DNA from 2 places in the Acidiphilium sp. PM genome. Region 2 is predicted to be linked to the other one. Evidence: riboswitches for the same ligand, from Rfam matches in the RefSeq annotation. Region 2 holds a riboswitch; the other holds the start of a gene.
What was found. Region 2 has a riboswitch for cobalamin ahead of APM_RS00955 (TonB-dependent siderophore receptor). Riboswitches for the same ligand answer to the same signal wherever they lie in the genome.

Region 1: another riboswitch for cobalamin. It lies ahead of APM_RS08100 (DUF1636 domain-containing protein); the one in region 2 lies ahead of APM_RS00955 (TonB-dependent siderophore receptor).

What each region holds. Positions count from the first base shown of each region.
Region 1 is NZ_AFPR01000165.1:2,312-12,473, reverse strand. Features, by position in the region: gene cobD (threonine-phosphate decarboxylase CobD) at 1-715, shown strand, start outside; gene APM_RS08110 (cobyric acid synthase) at 729-2,174, opposite strand; gene cobO (cob(I)yrinic acid a,c-diamide adenosyltransferase) at 2,250-2,867, opposite strand; cobalamin riboswitch at 2,907-3,112, shown strand; gene APM_RS08100 (DUF1636 domain-containing protein) at 3,207-3,569, shown strand; gene cobW (cobalamin biosynthesis protein CobW) at 3,566-4,600, shown strand; gene cobN (cobaltochelatase subunit CobN) at 4,616-7,870, shown strand; gene APM_RS08085 (precorrin-3B synthase) at 7,867-9,015, shown strand; gene APM_RS08080 (precorrin-8X methylmutase) at 9,015-9,644, shown strand; gene APM_RS08075 (precorrin-2 C(20)-methyltransferase) at 9,641-10,162, shown strand, end outside.
Region 2 is NZ_AFPR01000029.1:2,521-12,682, reverse strand. Features, by position in the region: gene APM_RS00975 (TetR/AcrR family transcriptional regulator) at 71-673, shown strand; gene APM_RS00970 (hypothetical protein) at 670-933, shown strand; gene APM_RS00965 (glutathione S-transferase family protein) at 926-1,624, shown strand; gene APM_RS00960 (haloacid dehalogenase type II) at 1,639-2,322, shown strand; cobalamin riboswitch at 2,358-2,566, shown strand; gene APM_RS00955 (TonB-dependent siderophore receptor) at 2,672-4,687, shown strand; gene APM_RS00950 (branched-chain amino acid ABC transporter substrate-binding protein) at 4,975-6,210, shown strand; gene APM_RS00945 (branched-chain amino acid ABC transporter permease) at 6,221-7,150, shown strand; gene APM_RS00940 (ABC transporter permease subunit) at 7,157-9,139, shown strand; partial or broken gene APM_RS00935 (ABC transporter ATP-binding protein) at 9,132-9,870, shown strand; gene APM_RS00930 (Nramp family divalent metal transporter) at 9,867-10,162, opposite strand, start outside.

The DNA.
Region 1 (10,162 bases), on a different contig from region 2:
GATTTTTCCGGCCCGGCCGGACTGGTTGCGCCTCGGCCTGCCGGGGAGCGAGGAAGAATGGAAGCGCATGGAAGCGGCGCTCAAGGGCCCGAAGACATTCGGCACCGAAGAGGCGGCGGTGCTTTCGCGTCTCCTCCACTGGCGCCGCGACGTTCGCCACTTCCGCCGCGATCCGGTGCCTGATGAGGTGCTGCGGCGGCTGCGCGTGGCGGTCGACAGCGCGCCCTCGGTCGGCAACGCCCGGCCCTGGCGGATCTTCCGGGTGGAGGATGCTGGGCTGCGCTCGGCCGTGCGTGTGGAATTTGCCCGCTGCAACGGAGCGGCAGCTTCGCTCTATTCGGGCGATCAGGCGCGGACCTACGCCAAGCTCAAGCTCGCGGGCCTTGAGGCCGCGCCGGTACAATTCGCCGTCTTCACCGTGACCGATCCGGACGCAGGGCACGGCCTCGGCCGCCAGACCATGCCGGAAACGCTGCGGCAGTCAACCGCGATGGCGATACATACGCTTTGGCTCGCTGCGCGGGCCGAGAACCTCGGGCTCGGCATGGTCTCGATCGTCGAGCCGAAGCGGATGGAGGAGCTGTTCGAGGTACCAGAGGGCTGGGAGTTCGCCGCCTACCTCTGCCTCGGCTGGCCCGCTTTCAGCGACGACACACCGCTTTTGCACCGCAATGGCTGGCAACAGAACTGCGCGACTGACTGGGAGATCCGCTGAGCCGCGCCAGCCGTCACCGCGCGAGCGCGAAGAGGCCGTCGAGATCGAGATGCGCCTCGAGATGCGCGGCGAGCTGGTCGAGCGTCTTCTCCACACCCGCCCGGTAGTCGAGGCCGGAACCCTGCGCACCGAGCCGGTCGAGGAAATCGCGGCGGAAGCCGTCGACCGAGAACATGCCGTGAAGGTAACTCCCCATCACCCGCCCGTCGCCGGACACGGCACCCTCTGGCTGGCCTGCGACCTCGGCGAAGGGCCGGGCACAGTCGGGTCCCCGAGTGCGCCCAATGTGGATCTCGTAGCCATCGAACTCCGCCCCGGTGGCGGTGTGGCGGGCAGAGATGCGGGTCAGCGTCTTGTCCCCGCCCATGATGGTCTCGACGTCCAAAAGACCTAGGCCTGGGCTCTCGCCCGCTGGCCCCTCGATGCCTTCCGGGTCGGCGATCCGCGTCCCGAGCATTTGGAAGCCGCCGCAGATGCCAAGCACCGCGCCACCCCGACGGCGATGCGCGGCGAGGTCGATGTCCCAGCCTTGCGCGCGCAGAAAAGTGAGGTCGCCGCGTGTCGATTTGCTGCCTGGCAGGATCACGAGGTCGGTGTCGCCCGGCAGGGCCTCGCCCGCGCGCAGCATGGTGACGCTGACGGCTGGCTCGGCAGAGAGCGGGTCGAGATCGTCGAAATTGGCGATGCGCGAAAGCGCGAGGCAGACCACCCGGAACGGTCCGCCTTTGGCGACGCGCCCGAGGTCGAGCGCGTCCTCCGCCGGCAGGCGCGAGGCGCCGGGGAACCACGGCAGCACGCCGTAGCCGCGCCAGCCGGTCCTGCCCTCGATCAGGCGGTACCCAGCCTCGAAGAGCTGGGGATCGCCGCGGAACTTGTTGATCAGAAAGCCCACGACAAGCGCCGCATCCTCCGCGTCGAGCACGGTCTGGGTGCCGACGACCTGGGCGATCACCCCGCCGCGGTCGATGTCTCCAGCCAGCACCACCGGCACGTCGGCGGCGCGCGCGAAGCCCATGTTGGCAATGTCGCCCGCGCGCAGGTTCACCTCTGCCGGGCTGCCCGCGCCTTCGACGAGTACGAGATCGTGGGCCGCCTTGAGGCGGTTGAAGGATTCGAGCACCGGCGCCATCAGCTCGGGCTTGCGCCGGGAATAGTCCCGCGCCCGCATGGTGCCGATGCGGCGGCCCTGAACGATCACCTGAGCGCCGAGGTCGGTTTCGGGTTTGAGCAGGACCGGGTTCATATCGGTCACCGGCTCCAACCCCGAGGCAAGCGCCTGAAGCGCCTGGGCGCGGCCGATCTCCCCCCCGTCGGCGGTCACGGCTGCGTTGTTCGACATATTCTGCGGCTTGAACGGCGCCACCGTCAGCCTGCGCCGCCGCGCCGCGCGGCACAGCCCCGCGACCAGCATCGACTTGCCCACATTCGAGCCGCAACCCTGGATCATCAGCGCCGGCATCGCGCGCTCCCCACCCCGTTTATCAAGTTCATCTTGCTCGTGGCCCAAATTTCCCGGCGCAGTGCCCTCTGACGTTCAGTACTCCACCCCCGCCTGTGCCTTGATTCCGGCGCGGAACGGGTGCTTGACCAGCGTCATCTCGGTCACAAGGTCGGCAGCCTCGATCAGCCCCTCGGCGGCGTTACGGCCGGTGAGGACGACATGGGTCATCTCGGGCTTCTCCTCGCGCAGGAAAGCGATCACGGCCTCGATGTCGAGGTATTCGTAGCGCAGCGCGATGTTGATCTCGTCAAGAAGGACCATACGGATCGAGGGGTCACGGATCAACTCCTTGGCCTTTTCCCAGCCGGCCTCGGCGGCAGCGATGTCGCGGGCGCGGTTCTGGGTTTCCCAAGTGAAGCCCTCGCCCATGGCGTGGAACTGGCAGAGATCCCCGAAATGCTCGGTCAGGAGCCGTCGCTCACCCGTGTCCCAGGCCCCCTTTATAAACTGGACGACCGCGCAGGGCATGCCATGGGCGATGCAGCGCAGGATCATCCCGAACCCGGAGGAGGACTTGCCCTTGCCGGGGCCGGTGTGGACGATGATCAGGCCCTTCTCGCCGATCTTCTCCGCCATCATCCGGTCGCGCGCGGCCTTGATCTTGGCCTTCTTGGCGGCGTGCTCTTCCTCGCTGACGGGTTTGCGGCCCATTGCGTCGCTCCTTGTTCTTGACAACAGGCTGCATCCTGCCACACCTGACGCCATGCTGGTGCCCGGCTTGCGTCGGGCCTAAGAGGGAATGCGACAGGGGGAACCCCGAGCGCAGCCGCCCCCGCGACCGTGACCGGAGAGGTCGCCCGATGCCACTGGTCCGCGGACCGGGAAGGCGGGCGTCCGCAGGGCCGAGAGGCTTATATCCGTTAGCCGGGAGACCTGCCAGCAGCAAAACTGACCGGGCGGCCGGGGTGCGCTGCGACCGACGGTGGTGTGGCATTCTGGCCCGTCCTCGTCTCGCATGCCCCCAGGGCCGCCGCCAACCGAGAGGACCCGATGGGCACGACGCTCCATGTCTGCATCACCTGCCGCGCCGGGCAAGAGCCGGTGGAGGGGATGCCCTGCCTCGGCGCGCGCCTGCTAGCCGCGCTTCAGGCCGGGGACTGCCCCGAGGGCGTCACGATCCGCCCGGTCGAGTGCCTGTCTGCCTGCAATACCGGCGCCGCCGTCGCGCTCTCCGCCCCAGGGCGGTGGAGTTATATCTACGGCCGGCTGGCCCCCGAGGATGCGCCCGACATCCTCGGGGGCGCCGCAGCCTATGCCCGCGCGCCGAACGGCCTCGTACCCTGGCGCGAGCGGCCCGTGATCTTCCGCAAGCAATCCATCGCAAGAATCCCCCCGCAGGAACCCGCGCCATGAACGACCTCGCCAAGATACCCGTCACCGTCGTCACCGGCTTTCTCGGCGCCGGCAAGACCACGCTGATTCGCCACCTTATGGCCAATCCGGGTGGCCGTCGCCTCGCCGTGCTGGTCAACGAATTCGGCAGCCAGGGGGTGGACGGCGAGATTCTGAAAAGCTGCGCCGATGAGAACTGCCCAGTGGAGAACATCGTGGAACTCGCAAATGGCTGCATCTGCTGCACCGTCGCCGACGAGTTCCTGTCGACGATGGAGGCGATCCTCGCCCTACCGAAGCGGCCCGACCATATACTGATTGAGACTTCCGGTCTCGCCCTGCCGAAGCCCCTTTTGAAGGCCTTCGACTGGCCCGCCATCCGCTCGCGCATCACCGTGGACGGCGTTATCGCGCTGGCCGACGCCGAGGCCGTGGCCGCCGGCCGCTTCGCGCCGGACCCGAATGCGGTGCTGGCCCAGCGCGAGGCCGACGACAGCCTCGATCACGACACGCCGCTGGGCGAGGTCTTCGAGGACCAGATCGCCTGCGCCGACCTGATCCTGCTGACCAAGGCCGATCTCGCCGGCGAAGCCGGCATCGCCGTCGCCCGCGCCGCGATCGAAGCCGAGGCGCCGCGCCGCATCCCGATGGTCACGGTGCGCGATGGCAAGGTCGACCCGGCCGTCATCCTCGGTCTCAATGCGGCTGCGGAGGACGACCTCGCCGCCCGCCCCTCGCATCACGATGGGGCGGACGATCACGAGCATAACGACTTCGATACGATCGTCGTCGATCTGCCGGAACAGGCAAGCCAGGAGGCGCTGGAGGTCGCGATCGAAAAGCTGGCAGCCGAGCAGAATATCCTGCGCGTGAAAGGCTATGTCGCGCTGGCCGACAAGCCCATGCGGCTTCTGGTTCAAGCGGTAGGTGCGCGGGTGCGCAGCCAGTTCGACCGGCCCTGGGGCAGCCTGCCCCGTGGCTCCCAACTGGTGGTGATCGCGGAGCGCGGCGATGTCGATGCCGCGCGCATCCGAACCGCGCTCGGCGCTTGAGGGCGTGCGCGCGCCGTGCATGTCATCTTCCGCGAGAGTCATGGACTAGATGAGACCGAGACCCCGCAAGATCTCGGCCAGGATCCGGCCGATCTTGTGGTGCTCTCGTTTTCCGACAGTGACCTTGGCGCCTTCGCGGCGGGCTGGCACCGCGCGCGGGAGGCGGGTAGCACCCTTCCCACGCTACGACTCGCCAACCTAGTGGCGCTGCGCCATCCGTTGTCGGTTGACACCTATGCCGAGCGTACCCTGGCCGGCGCCAAGGCGATGCTGGTCCGGCTCATCGGCGGCGAGGCCTACTGGAGTTATGGCCTCTCGACCCTGCGCGACCTTTCCCAACGGCAGGGGTTGGCGCTCGCCGTGCTGCCCGCCGACGGGCGCGAGGATCCGGCACTCGATGCCTATTCGACGCTGCCCGTCTCCACCCTGCGCCGGCTTTCGGCCCTGTGCGATGCCGGAGGGGCGGTTGCCGCGCAGGCGGCACTGGCGCAGCTCTCGCTTGCCGCCGGACTCTATGCCGGGCCGGTCGCAGGCGCGAAGACGATGCCGGAGGTCGGGCTATACCTGCCCGGGCGGGGTGTCGTGGCCGCACTGCCGGAGGATCCGCGGCCAGCGGCGGCGGTCACGTTCTACCGCGCCTATCTGACGGCGGCGGATCTCGGTGCGATCGATGCGCTGATCGGGGCTCTGGAGGCGGAAGGCTTTGCCGCTTACGGCCTTTTCGCGCCCTCGCTGAAGGCCCCGAGCGCCGCGCCGCTCGTTTCCGAGCTGCTGGCCGCGCATCCGCCCGCTGTCATCGTCAATGCGACGGCCTTCTCGGCGCAGGGGGCGGAGGGGCGCTCGCCGCTCGACGGGCCGGGGGCGCCGGTATTCCAGGTCGCACTCTCGACCGCGCAGCGGCGTGACTGGGCAGGTTCGGATCGCGGGCTGTCGCCGGCCGACCTCGCCATGCATGTGGTGTTGCCGGAGGTGGACGGACGGCTCTTCGCAGGGGCCGTCAGCTTCAAGGCGGCGACACCGCGCGATGACGCGCTGCAATATTCGCGCTTCGTACATCGGGCCGAGCCCGAGCAGGTGGCCCGCGCCGCCGCCCGGGTAGGGGGCTGGCAGCGGCTGGCCGCCACCCCGGCAGCGGAGCGGGAGCTGGCGTTGATCCTCTCCACCTACCCCGGCCGGGCGCATCAGATGGCCCATGCCGTCGGGCTCGATGCCTTGGCCTCGGCCGAGGCGATCCTCTCCGATCTCGCTGCGGCGGGCTACGTGACTGGCCCCGAGGCCGGGCTGGCAGCGCGGCTGGGGGCCGAGACGCTGGCCTGGCCGCTCGCCGATTACCGCGTCGCGCTTACCACCCTGCCCGAGGCGTTGCGCGAGCAACTCAACGAGGCCTGGGGCGCTCCGGAAGAGGATCCGGCGGTGCGCGACGGCGTCTTCCACTTCGCAGCCTTCGCGCTTGGCCGCATGCTCGTCGCACTGCAACCCGAGCGTGGGCACCGCGCCGGGCGGGAGGCGAGCTACCACGACCTCGCCTCCACACCGCGGCACGCCTATGTCGCTTTCTATCTGTGGCTGCGCGCCCGGCGGCTGGCGGCGCTCGTGCATATCGGCGCTCACGGGACGCTGGAATGGCTGCCGGGCAAGTCGGTCGCGCTCTCGGCCGATTGCTGGCCAGAGGCGCTTACCGGCGCGATGCCTGTAATTTACCCGTTCATCGTCAATGACCCCGGCGAGGCGGCGCAGGCCAAGCGGCGGCTCGGCGCGGTGACCTTGGGCCACCTTCCGCCGCCACTCGTCGGATCCACACTGCCTGAGGGGCTCGCACGGCTGGAGAGCCTGCTCGACGAATATTCCACCGCCGAAGGGCTCGACCCGGCGAGGCGGAGCCGGCTGGTCGCCGCGATTCGAGAGGAAGCGCGCGCGCAGGGGGTTGAGGATGACCTAGCGCTACCGCCCGGCGCCAGTGCAGCGGAGGCGATCACCCGGATCGACCGTTTCGTCTGTGATCTGAAGGAAAGCCGGTTCGGCGAGGGGCTCCACGTCTTCGGGCGCGGCGCCTGCGGGATCGAGGAGCGCACCGGGCTTCTTGCCGCGCTCGACGGCCGCCGGGTAGCGTCAGGGCCCTCCGGCTCTCCTGCACGTGGGCGGTCGGATGTGCTGCCCACCGGGCGCAACCTCTTCGCCGTCGATCCGCGCGCAGTGCCGACGCGGGCCGCCCATGCGCAGGGCGTGAAGCTCGCCGAGGAGCTGATCCGCCGCCATTTGCAGGACCAGGGCGACTGGCCGCGGGGGCTGATCGTAGACCTCTGGGGGTCTGCCACGATGCGGACGGCGGGCGAGGATTTCGCCATGGCGCTGCATCTTGCCGGCCTTGCGCCGGTCTGGGACGAAGGCTCCACTCGCGTCTCGGGATTCGAGGTGATCCCGCCAGCGCTGCTCGGTCGCCCGCGGATCGACGTAACGCTCCGCGTCTCGGGCCTCTTCCGCGACATATTCCCCGGCCTCGCCCAGCTCTTCGAGGCGGGCGCCGCGGCGCTGGCGGATCGCGAGGAGGATCCGGCTGAAAACCCATATGCCGCACTCAGCCCTCGCGTCTTCGGGCCGAAGCCCGGGGCCTATGGCCTCGGCATCGCCGCAGATCCCATCGATTTTAGCGATGCCGCGCGTGCGGCGGCGGGTGAGGCATGGCTGGCAGCTTCCGCCTGGGCGATCGGCGCGGATGGGGCAAGCCGCGAGGCCCGTTCGGCGCTGGAGGCCCGCGTGGGTACCGCCGATGCCTTCGTCCACTCCCAGGATCTGCCGGAGACGGACCTGCTGCTGGCCGAGGATTTTGCTGCCCATGAAGCCGGAATCGCCGCCGCCGCCGCGCGGCTCGGCCGGCCGGCCCCGGCGCTCTACCACCTCGACGCGACCAACCCGGAGGCGCCGCGCGCGAGGGCGCTTTCGGAAGAGATCGCGCGCGTCATGCGGGCCCGCGCCGCCAACCCAGCCTGGGCCGAGGGGATGATGCGCCACGGCTTCCGCGGCGGGGCGGAGATCGCAGCGACGCTCGACCACCTCGCTGCCTTCGCCCATCTTGCCCGCGCCGTCCCGCCGCATCTCTTCGACCTCTATCACGAGGCGACGCTGGGGCGGATCGAGGTGGCTGAGTTCCTAGCCCGGGAAAACCCGGCGGCGCTGGCCCGGATGAACGAGACATTCGCCGCACTCCGTGATGCGGGACTCTGGATCACCCAGCGCAACTCCATCGCCGCGGCGCTGGAGGGTCGGGCATGAGCGAGCCCGAAATCCGCGGCTGGTGCCCTGGTGCGCTGACGCCGATGGCCTCGGCCGATGGGCTTGTGGTGCGGTTGCGCCCGCCGCTGGGCCGCCTCAGCTCGGCACAGGCGCGGGCGGTAGCAGCGGCGGCGGTACGATTCGGATCGGGGGAAGTGGAGCTGACCTCGCGCGCCAACCTACAGATCCGTGGCGTGGCCGAGGCGGACCACGCGGCACTGCTGGCGGAGCTGGCGGCCCACGGGCTGGTCGACCCCGACCCGGAAACCGAGCGCGCGCGCGCCATCGCCATCGCGCCTTTCTATCGAGAGGCGGCAGAGATTACGAGCCTGGCGAACATCCTGACCGAGGCGCTCCGCGCCGCGCCCCTGCCCTCGAAATTCGGCGCAACGCTCGATATCGGCTCTGCGCCGGTGCTGGCGGGGACCGCCGCCGATCTCCGGCTGGAACGGGCGGCGGACGGTCGGCTAGTGCTGCGCCCCGATGGCTCGGCCACGGGCTGGCCTGTGACGGCCGAGACGCTACCGGCTATTCTGACGAAGCTGATCGGCTGGTTCCTGGAGACTGGAGGTGTCCGGAACGGCCGCGGCCGGATGCGCAAGCATCTTATTGGCAAGCACGACCTGCCAGGGGGTTGCAACGTTGCCCCTGCCCTACCTGCTGCGCTGCCAAAACCAGGGCCGGTCGGCGACGGGCAACTCGCCATCGTAGCATTCGGGCTGATGCCTGCACAGACGCTCTCGGCCCTCGCGGACCTGAGCGCCGAGATTCGGCTGACGCCCTGGCGGGGCGTATTTATGCCCGGCCTGCGGGCGCTGCCTGCGCTTTCCGGGATTCTGGCCTATCCTGAGGATCCGTTGCTGCGCGTCCATGCCTGCACCGGGCGGCTCGGCTGTCCGCAGGCGCTCGCCGAGACCCGAGCGCTCGCCCGGGCTCTTGCGCCCAAGCTGGCGGCCGGGCAGAGCCTCCATGTCTCTGGCTGCGCCAAGGGCTGCGCCCATCCCGGGCCCTGCGGCCTGGTTCTGACCGCCACGCCCAAGGGCTTCGATCTTGCCCGCGACGCCTCCGCCGGTGCCCCGCCCCTTCGCCCCGCTCTCTCGCCCGCGGCACTTCTCGCCACCCCTTACCCATTCGGTGCCCCCTGATGCCCCACGCCTACGAGACCGACGGCGCCGCGATATACCGGCAGTCCTTCGCCACCATCCGCACCGAGGCCGACCTCGCCCGCTTCACGCCGGAGGAGGAACCGGTCGTTGTGCGCATGATCCATGCGCTCGGTTTCGTCGGGCTGGAGGCGAGCGTCGCCTTCACCCCGGGCCTGGCCGAGGCCGCCCGGACCGCCCTCATGGCCGGTGCGCCGATCCTCTGCGATGCGCGTATGGTCAGCGAGGGGATCACCCGGTCGCGGCTGCCGGCGGAGAACGAGATCCTCTGCACGCTCCACGACCCTAAGGTGCCGGCACTGGCGCAGCACCTTTCCACCACGCGCTCCGCCGCCGCGCTGGAGCTTTGGCGGCCACGGCTCGCGGGCGCGGTGGTGGCTATCGGCAATGCGCCGACGGCGCTTTTCCACCTGCTGAACATGCTGGAAGATCCCGGCTGCCCGCGCCCGGCCGCGATAATCGGTTGCCCGGTGGGATTTGTCGGTGCCGCCGAGTCGAAGGCCGCACTGATGGAGGCGCCGCCGGTGTCGTCGATGGCCGTCATGGGGCGGCTCGGCGGGTCCGCCGTCACCGTCGCCGCGATCAACGCGCTTGCCAGCCGGAAAGAATGAGCATGGGCCGCATTCTCTGCGCCGGGCTTGGCCCCGGCGACCCGGAACTGATGAGCGTTAAGGCCGACCGTGCGATCCGCGGTGCCCGTCACATAGCCTTCTTCCGCAAGGCCGGCCACGCCGGGCAGGCGCGCCGCATCGTCGAGGGGATGCTCGCCCCTGGCTCAATCGAACATGCGATGGAATACCCGGTCACGACTGAGATCGCCTTCGACAGCCTGGAATACACCGAGACGCTGGCACGGTTCTACGACCTCTGGGCCGACCACCTTGCCCAGCTGGCCGAGACCGAGGAGGTCGTGGTCCTCTGTGAGGGCGACCCATTCTTCTACGGCTCCTTCATGCATCTCTATACTCGCCTGAAGGGCCGGGTGCCGGTGGAGGTCATCCCCGGCATCACCGGCATGTCGGGCTGCTGGACGGCAACCGGCGTGCCGATCACCTGGGGCGACGATATCCTCTGCGTCTTGCCCGGAACCTTGCCCGAGGCACGGCTTGTGGCGCAGATGCGGGAGGCG
Region 2 (10,162 bases):
ACACGTTGTTTTGTAGCAAACGTTACATTATATCATGGTGGACGATGATTCAAACCAGTACAGCTGCCCGATGCCGCGCCCACGCAGTCTGACAAACGAAGACCTGCTCGATCGGGCCATTCCGATCTTTCTCGGCAAGGGCTATGCCGGGGCTTCGTTGCGCGACCTGACAGAGGCCACGGGGCTCAGTGCCGCTGCGCTTTATCATCGGTATGGCGACAAGAACGGCCTGTTCCGCGCCGCTATTGACCGTTATGCCGATGACATGATGGTGCCGCTTCTTGAACGGTTTGCCGCCGAAGACGATCCGATCGCGGCGATCGCCGGGCTTCTCGCGCATCTGAGCCATGTTTCGGCGCAGGACCCGCATCGGATGGGGTGCCTGCTGGTCAACAGCGCGATGGATGGCGGACCGATTTCGGCTGAGGCCCGCGCTCAGGTCCATGCCCGGCTGAGCCAGCTGGAAGCATTCTTTCGCGATCGGCTTGAACACGCACGGGACCAGGGGCGCCTGCCCGCCGGGATCGAACCTCCGGCGCAGGCGGAACTCCTCCTCGCGACCGTTCTCGCCTTGCGCACCCTGGCGCGCCTCGATCCAGATCCCGGCCGGCTCGACCGGCTGGTCGCCGACGCGATGAGCCGCCTTCATCCCGGCGGATCCGGGACTCCATGATCGGTCTTCACTGCCGGACCACGCCGAACGGCCGCCAGACCGCGATCCTGCTCGAAGAGGCCGGGCTCGATTTCCGGATCGAGCCGCGAGCGCGGCATCGGCACCCCCTCGACGATTTTCCCAACCTGAAGCGCCGGTTCACGGCAATTGCCGCGCGGCGCGCCTGCGATCTGGCGCAGACGATCAACAACACGCCGACCGTATCCGCGACACGCGGGCGCACTCGTTCGGCCCGCGGGCAAGGAGGCCCTGATGCGTGAACCCCTGAAGCTCTACGATCTCGCCGGCGCCGACGAACGCGTCCGGTTCAGCCCGAATTGCTGGCGCACCCGCTTCGCGCTGGCGCACAAGGGCCTGCCCTGCGAGACCGTGGTCTGGCGCTTCATGGAAAAGGACGCCATCGCCTTCTCCGGCCAGGGCAAGGTGCCCGTGCTGGTCGATGGCACCCGCCACGTGCATGACAGCTGGACCATCGCTCTTTATCTCGAGGATACCTATCCCGACCGGCCGAGCCTGTTCGGCGGCGCTGCCGGCCGCGGCCTCGCCCGCTTCGTCAACCAGTGGACCAGCGAGGTGCTTCATCCCGCCATTGCGAAGGTGGTCCTGCCCGACCTCGTCGACATCCTGCACGAGGGCGACCGCGACTATTACCGCTCGACGCGCGAGGCCGCGTTCGGCACGACGGTCGGGGCGCTGCGGGCGGCGCGCGAGGACAACGTGAACGCGCTCCGTACCACATTGCGGCCGCTGCGCAGCACGCTGGCGGACCAGAAATTTCTCGCCGGCGACGCCCCGAACTATGCCGACCATGTCGCCTTCAGCGCCTTCCTCTGGGCGCACGCCTCGTCCCCGGTGAAGATCCTCGCCGCCGATGACACGCTGCACGCCTGGTGCGGGCGCATGTTCGACGCCTATGACGGTCTGGCTCGACTCCTGCCAGTCGCCGCCTGAACGGGAGGAAGCCGATGTCCGCCATCGAGGGTATCCGCGCCTGCGTGTTCGACGCCTATGGCACGCTCTTCGATTTCGGCTCCGCCGTCACCCGCTGTCCGGATGTGCCGGATGACCGCCGCGCGGCGCTGGTGACACTCTGGCGGGACAAGCAGCTGCAATACACCTGGCTGCGCAGCCTGCAGAACCTCTACACCGATTTCGAGACCGTCACCGCCGACGCGCTCGATTTCGCGCTGGAGGCGACCGGCCTCGCCGACCCCAAGCGGCGCGCCGCGCTGCTGGCTCTCTACCGCATCGTCTCGGCCTATCCGGAGGTCAAGGCGACGCTGGGCACACTGAAGGCGAAGGGGATTGCTACGGCGATACTCTCGAACGGCACCCCGGCGATGCTCGCCGCCGCCATCGCCCATGCCGGGCTCGGCGACGTGCTCGACCATGTGCTGTCGGTCGAGGCGGTCGGCGTGTTTAAGACCGATCCGCGCGTCTACCAGTTGGTGCCGGCGCGGCTCGGGGTCCAGCGCAAGGAAGTCTGCTTTGTTTCCTCGAATGGCTGGGATGCCTACGGTGCCTCGGCCTTCGGCTTCCGCGTCGCCTGGTGCAACCGGGCGCGGCAGCCGGCGGAGCGGCTGCCTGGCGCGCCCGATGCGGCGATCAGCGATCTCTCGGCCCTGCCCGGCCTGCTCGGCCTCGGCTAAGCCGGCGCGCTTGCGCCGCCCGATCCGGCGGCATAATGATCTGGATAGGAATCGGTGGCCCGCAAGGGCTGAAACGGGAACGCAGAAGGGCGAGATCGTGCCCCGGCTGCGGCTGCCCCCGCAACTGTGAGCGGCGAGGCGCGTTCATCCCGGCCATTGCGAGGCGGCGCAGACCGTCCGCGAGAAGGCCGAACGCGCCCATGACCCGCGAGCCAGGAGACCGGCCGGTCCCGAGACCATGCGCGCGCGTCCGGGCGGGGTGAACCGGGTGCGAAGGGTGAAGTCCCGAAGCCTTCGGTCGCCCTGATGGCAACACCCGCCTCGCCGGGTGCCGGACCGGAGTTTTTCCATGCGCGAGTTCGCGCGACACATCTTTTTCGTCCCCCTCGCTTTGTGCGGGGCGCTCGTCGGCGCCCGCGCCCAGAGCGCACGGCTTCCCGCCGGCACCGTGCCGATCGAGACCGTCACCGCCTCCTATGTGCGGACACCCATTGCCGACACCCCCGCATCGGTCACGGTCATCACGGCGGCGCAACTTCGCCGGCGCGGCGTGACGACCCTGGCCCAGGCGCTCGAGGCGGTTCCCGGCCTGAACGTTGTGCAATCGGGTGGGCCGGGCGCGCAGACCTCCGTCTTCATCGACGGCACGAATTCCGAAGACGTGCTGGTGCTGCGCGACGGCGTGCCGGTAAACGATCCCTCGGTGGCCAACGGCGCGTTCAATTTCGGCAATTCCGGCATCGGCGATATTGCGCGGATCGTGGTGGTCCGCGGCCCGATGTCCAGCCTCTACGGCTCGGGCGCGATCGGCGGCGTCATCAACCTGATCAGCAAGCGCGGGCACGGCGCGCCGCATGTCGATTACGACCTCGCCGGCGGCTTTCCCGGCCAGGGCGAAGGCAGCGTCACACTCTCCGGCCAGAGCGGCAAATTCGATTACGCGATCACCGGCTCAGTCATCGAGCAAGCCGGGTTCGACGCGACGGCGCGGCGCCTCGCCGTCTACGCCGCGCATCGCGATCCGTTCCGCTACAAGCTCGGCGCCATCAATCTCGGCTACACGCCGGTCGCCGGCACGCGGATCTCGCTGATCGTCCGCGCGCGGCAGACCGGGAGCCAATATCCCGATCTCGGCTATCCGATCTTCGACGATCCCTATGAAAACAGCTTCGATTCGAATGTCTTTTTCCGCTTCGGCGTGAAGTCGCACCTGTTCGACAACCGGCTGATCACCGAACTCGACATCGCCCACATCCAGGACGACCGTCGCTACCTGACTTTGCTCGATCCCGCCGACCCCAACCAGTTCGCCGGCAACAGCGGCTATCGCGGCGATCGCACTGTGATCCAGTGGAACAACGTGATCCGCCTGCCGGATTTTGGCCCGATGACCGACCCGACGCTCGTCGCCGGCATCGAGACCACACACGATACGGCGGTCGAAAACTACAACGCCAGCTTTGGCGGCTATCCCTACCTCCAGAGCCTCGCTGCCTCGCAATCCACCACCGCGGGGCATTTCGGCGCGCAGGCCACCATAGCGCGCCGCCTGTCGGTGCAGGGCGCTGTCCGTGCGGATTCGGTCAGCGGCTACGGCACCGTGGTGACGGAGCGCGGCGGCCTCGTGCTGGTCGTACCCGCAATCGACACGCGGCTGAAAGCCTCGGCGGGCAGCGGCTTTCTCGCCCCCTCGCTCTACGACCTGCACGGCATCGACAGTTACGGATATCACGGCAACCCGAACCTCCACCCCGAACACTCGGTCGGCTACCGGTTCGGTTTCGAGACCGTGCTGCCCGCCTTCGGCATGCCCGAAGCGGTCACGCTGCGGATGAGCTATTTTCACCAGGACATCTCGAACCTGTTCGAGTACACCTCCCTGCCTGACGGCACCAGCACGGAGGAAAACGTCGCCCGCGCCCGGATTCACGGCATCGAGGCGGGCATCGGCTTCGCGCCGGCCCCCTGGCTCTCCGGCCAGATCGACTATACCCGCACCATCGCCCGCGATGCTGCGACCGGCACCGCCCTCCTGCGTCGGCCGGAAAACGCCGGATCGCTCACCCTCTCGATCCGCCCGATCCCGGCGCTGTCGATCGAGCCCGCCATCCGCTATGTCGGCCGCTTCTCGGATTTCCTCTACGCCAATTCCGGCTATCCGATCACCTCCGGCAATCCGAGCGGCGTCGGCCTCGCCCAGCCCGGCACGATCGCCAATCTCGCAGTGAACTACCGGATCAGCCGCGCGCTCACCCTCTTCGCGATCGGTCGCAACCTGACCAACTCGGCATTCGAACCCGTGAATGGATTGCAGATTCCGGGGCAGAACTTCCTTTTCGGCTTGCGGGGAACCATCGGCGGCTGAACCTTTGCTCACCGCATAAGACATATTCATGAAATACATATGCTGCGGCGCACAAAATTCTTGAACGGGAAAGCGATTCCGCCATATAGTGCGATGCAGCAAACGATCAGTCGTTTGTCTGCTTTCTTGGACGTTTCCTCCCTAAACTTGGCGGCCTCGTGGCCGCCATTTTTTTTGCGGCAGTTGCCGGCGACGCGGTGGAGGAGCCAAAAAACACTTGCCTTCGCTCACGAGCTGTTTACCTTGCGCATGGCAGCTATCTCACAAAAGCAAGAAGGACGGGACCAATGGCACTATCAAGGCGCAAAGCTCTGCGTGGAGCGGCGGGAACATTCATCCTCGCCTCGGCAAGTCCCATCGCCCTGGCGGCGGACAAGGTCTATCACATCGGGATTACGCTGCCCCTGACCGGCGCAGATGCCGAGGCCGCGCACCTCATTCTTCACGGCGCGCAGCTCGCCATCAAGCTCGCCAACCAGAGCGGCGAACTCGGCGACATCCGCCTCGAGCCGATGATCCTGAACAACGCGACCGCGACTGCCGGCCAGTACGACCCGGCCCAGGCCGCCACCAACGCGCGCAAACTGGCCGGCACGCGCACGGTGCTTGCCAATGTCGGCCCCGAGATGAGCGGCTCCGGCAAGGCGATGGCGCCGATCCTCTCGATGGCCAATCTCGCGACCATCACCCCCTCGTCCACCGCGCCCGACATCACCAATCCGGCCTATGCCGGCGAGTTCGATCCGGGCGGCAAGCCGATCTATTTCCGCACCGTGACGACCGATGCCTATCAGGGCCCGAACATGGCGAATTTCTACGCCGAGGTCCTGAAGGTGAAGAGCGTCTACATCCTCGATGACAGCGGTGCCTACGGCGTCGGCCTCGCCAACGCCTTCGAAGCCCAGGCGAAGAAGAAGGGCATCAAGGTCCTCGGCCGCGACCGGCTCGACCCCAAGGCCGCCGACTATTCCGCCGTGCTCACCAAGATTGCCGCGACCAAGACCGCCTCGCTCTATTACGGCGGCACGATGCAGGCCGGCGTGAAGCTGGTGAAGCAGAGCTACCAGATCATTCCGCACGTGATCAAAGGCGGCGGCGACGGCATCCTGAGCCCCGAAATGATGACGGCCGCCGGTTTCCCCGCCGCCGAGGGCTGGTATGGCACCAACGCCTCGCCGCATGTGGTCGATGACCCGAAGCTGGCGAACTGGGTCAAGCTCTATACGAAAACCTACGGCGTCGCGCCGGACGATTACGCCATCACCGCCTATGACGCCGCCCTCGTCGCCATCGCCGGCATCAAGGCGGTGCAAAAGGCAGGCAAGCCGCTCACCGCCGCCAATGTCCGCGACGCGATCGCGACCGTGCATGTCAACGGCTTGCAGGGGCCGATCAGCTTCGACAAGTATGGCGACATGACCAGCCACATCGTTGCCGTGTTCCAGTTCCACCAGGACAAGTCCGCCCCGCTCGGGGACCTGAACAAGCAGATGCGATACGTCGGCGTGGCGCCGCAGCACTGACGCGGCGCCCATGACCGGAATGGCGGTTTTTCTCCAGCAGCTCGTCAACGGGCTGAGCCTGGGGGCGATGTACGCGCTGCTGGCACTCGGGTTCACCCTTGTCTACGGCATTCTCGAGCTGATCAATTTCGCGCATTTCAACGTCTTCATGGTGGGAGCGTTCGTTGGCCTCATCGTGCTGCAATGGTTCGGCCTGCAGGGCCAGGCGGTGGTGCTGCACGGCGCCCCGCTGGTGCTCTCGCTGCTCGCCGCCCTCGTGGTGACGATGGTGACCTCCGGCGTGCTCGGCGTCGCGATCGAGCGCTACACGCTGCGGCCGATGCGCAACGTGCGCGGGCCGATGGCGATGATCACCACGATCGGCGTCTCCTACATCCTGTTCAACGTCGTGTTGCTGCTGACCAACGCCCAGGCGCTGAACTACCCCGACCCGATGCCGAGCATCGACTACCATCTCGGCGGGGTGACGATCCGCCTCAAGGCGGTGATCATCTGGATCGTCGCGGCAGTGCTGATGTGGGGGCTGAACCTGTTCGTCAGGCGTTCGCGCCTCGGCAAGGCGATGCGCGCCGTCGCCCAGGATGCCGAGGCCGCGCGGATGATGGGTGTGGAGGTCGATCAGGTGGTGATGATCGCCTTCTTCGCCGGCTCCGCCCTGGCCGGCGCCGCCGGGATGATCTTTGGCCTGTACTACAATTTCACCCAGTACAGCATCGGCTACACCGCGGGTCTGCGCGCCTTTACCGCCGCCGTGCTCGGCGGCATCGGCAACGTGCCGGGGGCGATGGTCGGCGGCCTCCTCATCGGCCTGATCGAGACGATCGGCAGCCAGTACATCGCCGCGAAATGGGCCGATGTGATCATCTTCTCGATCCTGATCCTCACGCTGGTCTTCCGCCCGGCCGGCCTGCTCGGCGCGCAGGCGCCCAACCGCTCGTAGGCGGCGATGAAGCGCCTCGCCCTGCTCTCGCCCCGCCAGCGCCAGGCGCTGTTCGCCGCCCTGCTGATGGTGCTTCTGCTGCTGCCCTTCCTCGGCATCGGCCAGGCGAATATCGACGTCGCGGCCAATAGCTGCGCCTATGCCGCACTGGCGCTCGGGCTGAACATCGTGGTCGGTTTCACCGGCCTGCTCGATCTCGGCTACGCCGCGTTCTTCGCCATTGGCGCCTATGCCTATGGCATCCTGAACTCGTTCCAGCTCCACCCGCACTGGAGCGCGGCCTGGGCGCCGCTCGCGGCGATCGGCTTCGTCGCGAAACTCGGCGCGGGTGCGGCGGCGACGGTGCATTTCACCTTCCCCTTCTGGCTGATGCTGCCGGCCTCCGCCGTCATCGCCGCCTGTTTCGGCATGGCGTTCGGCGCGCCAACCCTGCGGCTGAAGGGCGACTATCTCGCCATCGTCACCCTCGGCTTCGGCGAGATCGTGCCGATCGTCGCGCGCAACTGGTCCTCGCTCACCAACGGCGCCGAGGGGCTGAACGGCGTCGGCCCGCCGGTCCTGTTCGGCTACCGCTTCGGCATCAACGCGACACCTTATTATTACGTCGGCCTTGGCCTCGTGCTGCTGCTGCTCTTCATCTCACTGCGGCTGAAACCCTCGCGGATCGGCCGGGCCTGGATGGCGGTGCGCGAGGACGAGATCGCCGCCAGCGCGATGGGCGTGCACACCACGCGGCTGAAGCTGCTCGCCTTCGCCATGGGCGCCGGGTTCGCCGGCATGACCGGCACGTTCTACATCGCCAAGCTGCAGACCGCGACGCCGGACATGTTCGACCTGCCGGTCTCGATCATGGTGCTGGTGATGATCGTGCTTGGCGGCCTCGCGAGCGTCTGGGGCGCCATTGTCGGCGCGGTGCTGCTCGAACTGCTGCAGGCCTGGTTCCTGCCCGCCCTGTCCGGCTGGGTGCAGGGGCTCGGCAACGCGATCCATTCGCCTTTCCTGCAAAATCTCGAGCTCACCTCGGCCTCGGAACTGATCTTCGGCATCATTCTGGTGACCATGATGCTCTACCGGCGCGACGGCCTCGTTCCGGTCGGCCGGAACGAGGTGCGGCTGAGCTATGAGCAGCAGGACGCCGCCGTCTCCCGCGGCGCCGCCCCGGCCGTGGCCAGGCTGCGCGCCGGGCTCGCCGAAACCACCGCCGACGCACGGCCCGCCGCGCTCGAAATCCGCGACCTCACCGTGAAATTCGGCGGGCTGACCGCGCTGAAATCGGTCTCGCTCGATGTCCCGCCCGGCAGCATCGTCGCCGTGATCGGGCCGAATGGCTCGGGCAAATCCACCCTGTTCAACAGCATCACCGGCCTCGTGAAACCCTCCGCCGGCGTAGTGCGCTTCGCCGGGCGCGACCTGCTTGGCCTGCGGCCAGACCAGGTGCTGCGCGCCGGCGTCGCCCGCACCTTCCAGAACATCCGCCTGTTCCCCAACCTCACGGTGATGGAAAACGTGCTGATCGGCCAGCACACGCATCTCTCCTCCGGCGCGGCCGGGGCGGTGCTCGGCCTGCCCCGCGTGCGCGCCGAGGAACTCGAAGCGCGCGAATTCGTGCTCGAACTGCTGGCGATGTTCGGCAACCGCCTGGTGCCGCGGATCGACCAAGGCGTGGCGCAACTCTCCTACGCCAATCGCCGCCGTGTCGAGATCGCCCGCGCGCTCGCCTCCCGCCCGCGCCTGCTGATGCTCGACGAGCCGACGGCGGGCATGAACCCGGCGGAAAGCCTCGAACTCGCCGAACAGATCGCCGCCTTCCGCGATTTCGGCCTCACTGTCCTGCTGGTGGAGCACAAGCTCGATGTCGTCACCCGCCTCGCCGACAACGTGATCGTCCTCGACCATGGCGAGAAACTCGCCGAGGGACGGGCCGACGAGGTGCGGCGGAACGAGGCGGTGATCGAGGCCTATATCGGCCGGGGCGTGGTCGATGCCTGAGGAAACCCTGCTCGAATTCGCCGGCGTGCACACCCATTACGGCGACCTGCACGTGCTCAAGGGCGTCGACTATTCGGTCGCGCCGGACGACATCGTGGTGCTGCTCGGCGGCAATGCCAGCGGCAAGTCGACCACGATGAAGACGATCATGGGCACGGTCACCCCTTCCCAAGGCGAGGTGCGCTTCCGCGGCGCGCCGATCAACCGGCTCAGCACCTCGGAGCGGGTCAGGCGCGGCATCGCCCCGGTGCTGGAGGGCGCGGCGACTGTTCCCGCGCATGACGGTCTACGAGAATCTCGAAATGGGCGCCTATACGCGCAAGCGCGGCCCGGAATTCGACGAGGATCTCGAACGTGTCTATGAGCTGTTCCCCCGCGTGAAGGAACGCCGCCACCAGCTCGCCGGCACGCTGTCGGGCGGCGAGCAACAGATGGTCGCGATCGGCCGCGCACTGATGGCCCGCCCGGCGCTGATCTGCATGGACGAACCCTCGATGGGCCTCTCGCCGCGCTTCGTCGAGATCGTGTTCGGCATCATCCAGACCATCAACCGCCAGGGTGTGGCCATCTTCATGGTCGAGCAGAACGCCCACATGGCGCTGCAAATCGCCAGCCGCGGCTACGTGCTGCAGACCGGGCGGGTCGTGCTCTCAGGCCCCGCCGCAGACCTCGCCGCCAACCCGGCGATCCGGGAGGCCTATCTCGGCGAGCTGCAGGTGGAGGAAAACTAGCCCGGCAGCGGCACGTTCACGCCGAAGATCTGCAGGAGCAGAATGACGTTGAGTCCGAGGATCACGATGGCGCCACCGATCGCGGCGATGGCGGTGATCCCGCGCACCGCGAGCGCGCCCATCAGCGCCCGCCGTGTGGAAAACCACAGCAATGCCAGCATCGGCACCGGCAGCGCCAGGCTCAGCACCACCTGGCTGAGCACCAGCGCTCGTGTCGGGTTCACGCCGAGGCCGATCACCACGAAGCCGGGGATCATGGTCAGCGCCCGGCGAAGCCAGATCGGGATCGAAA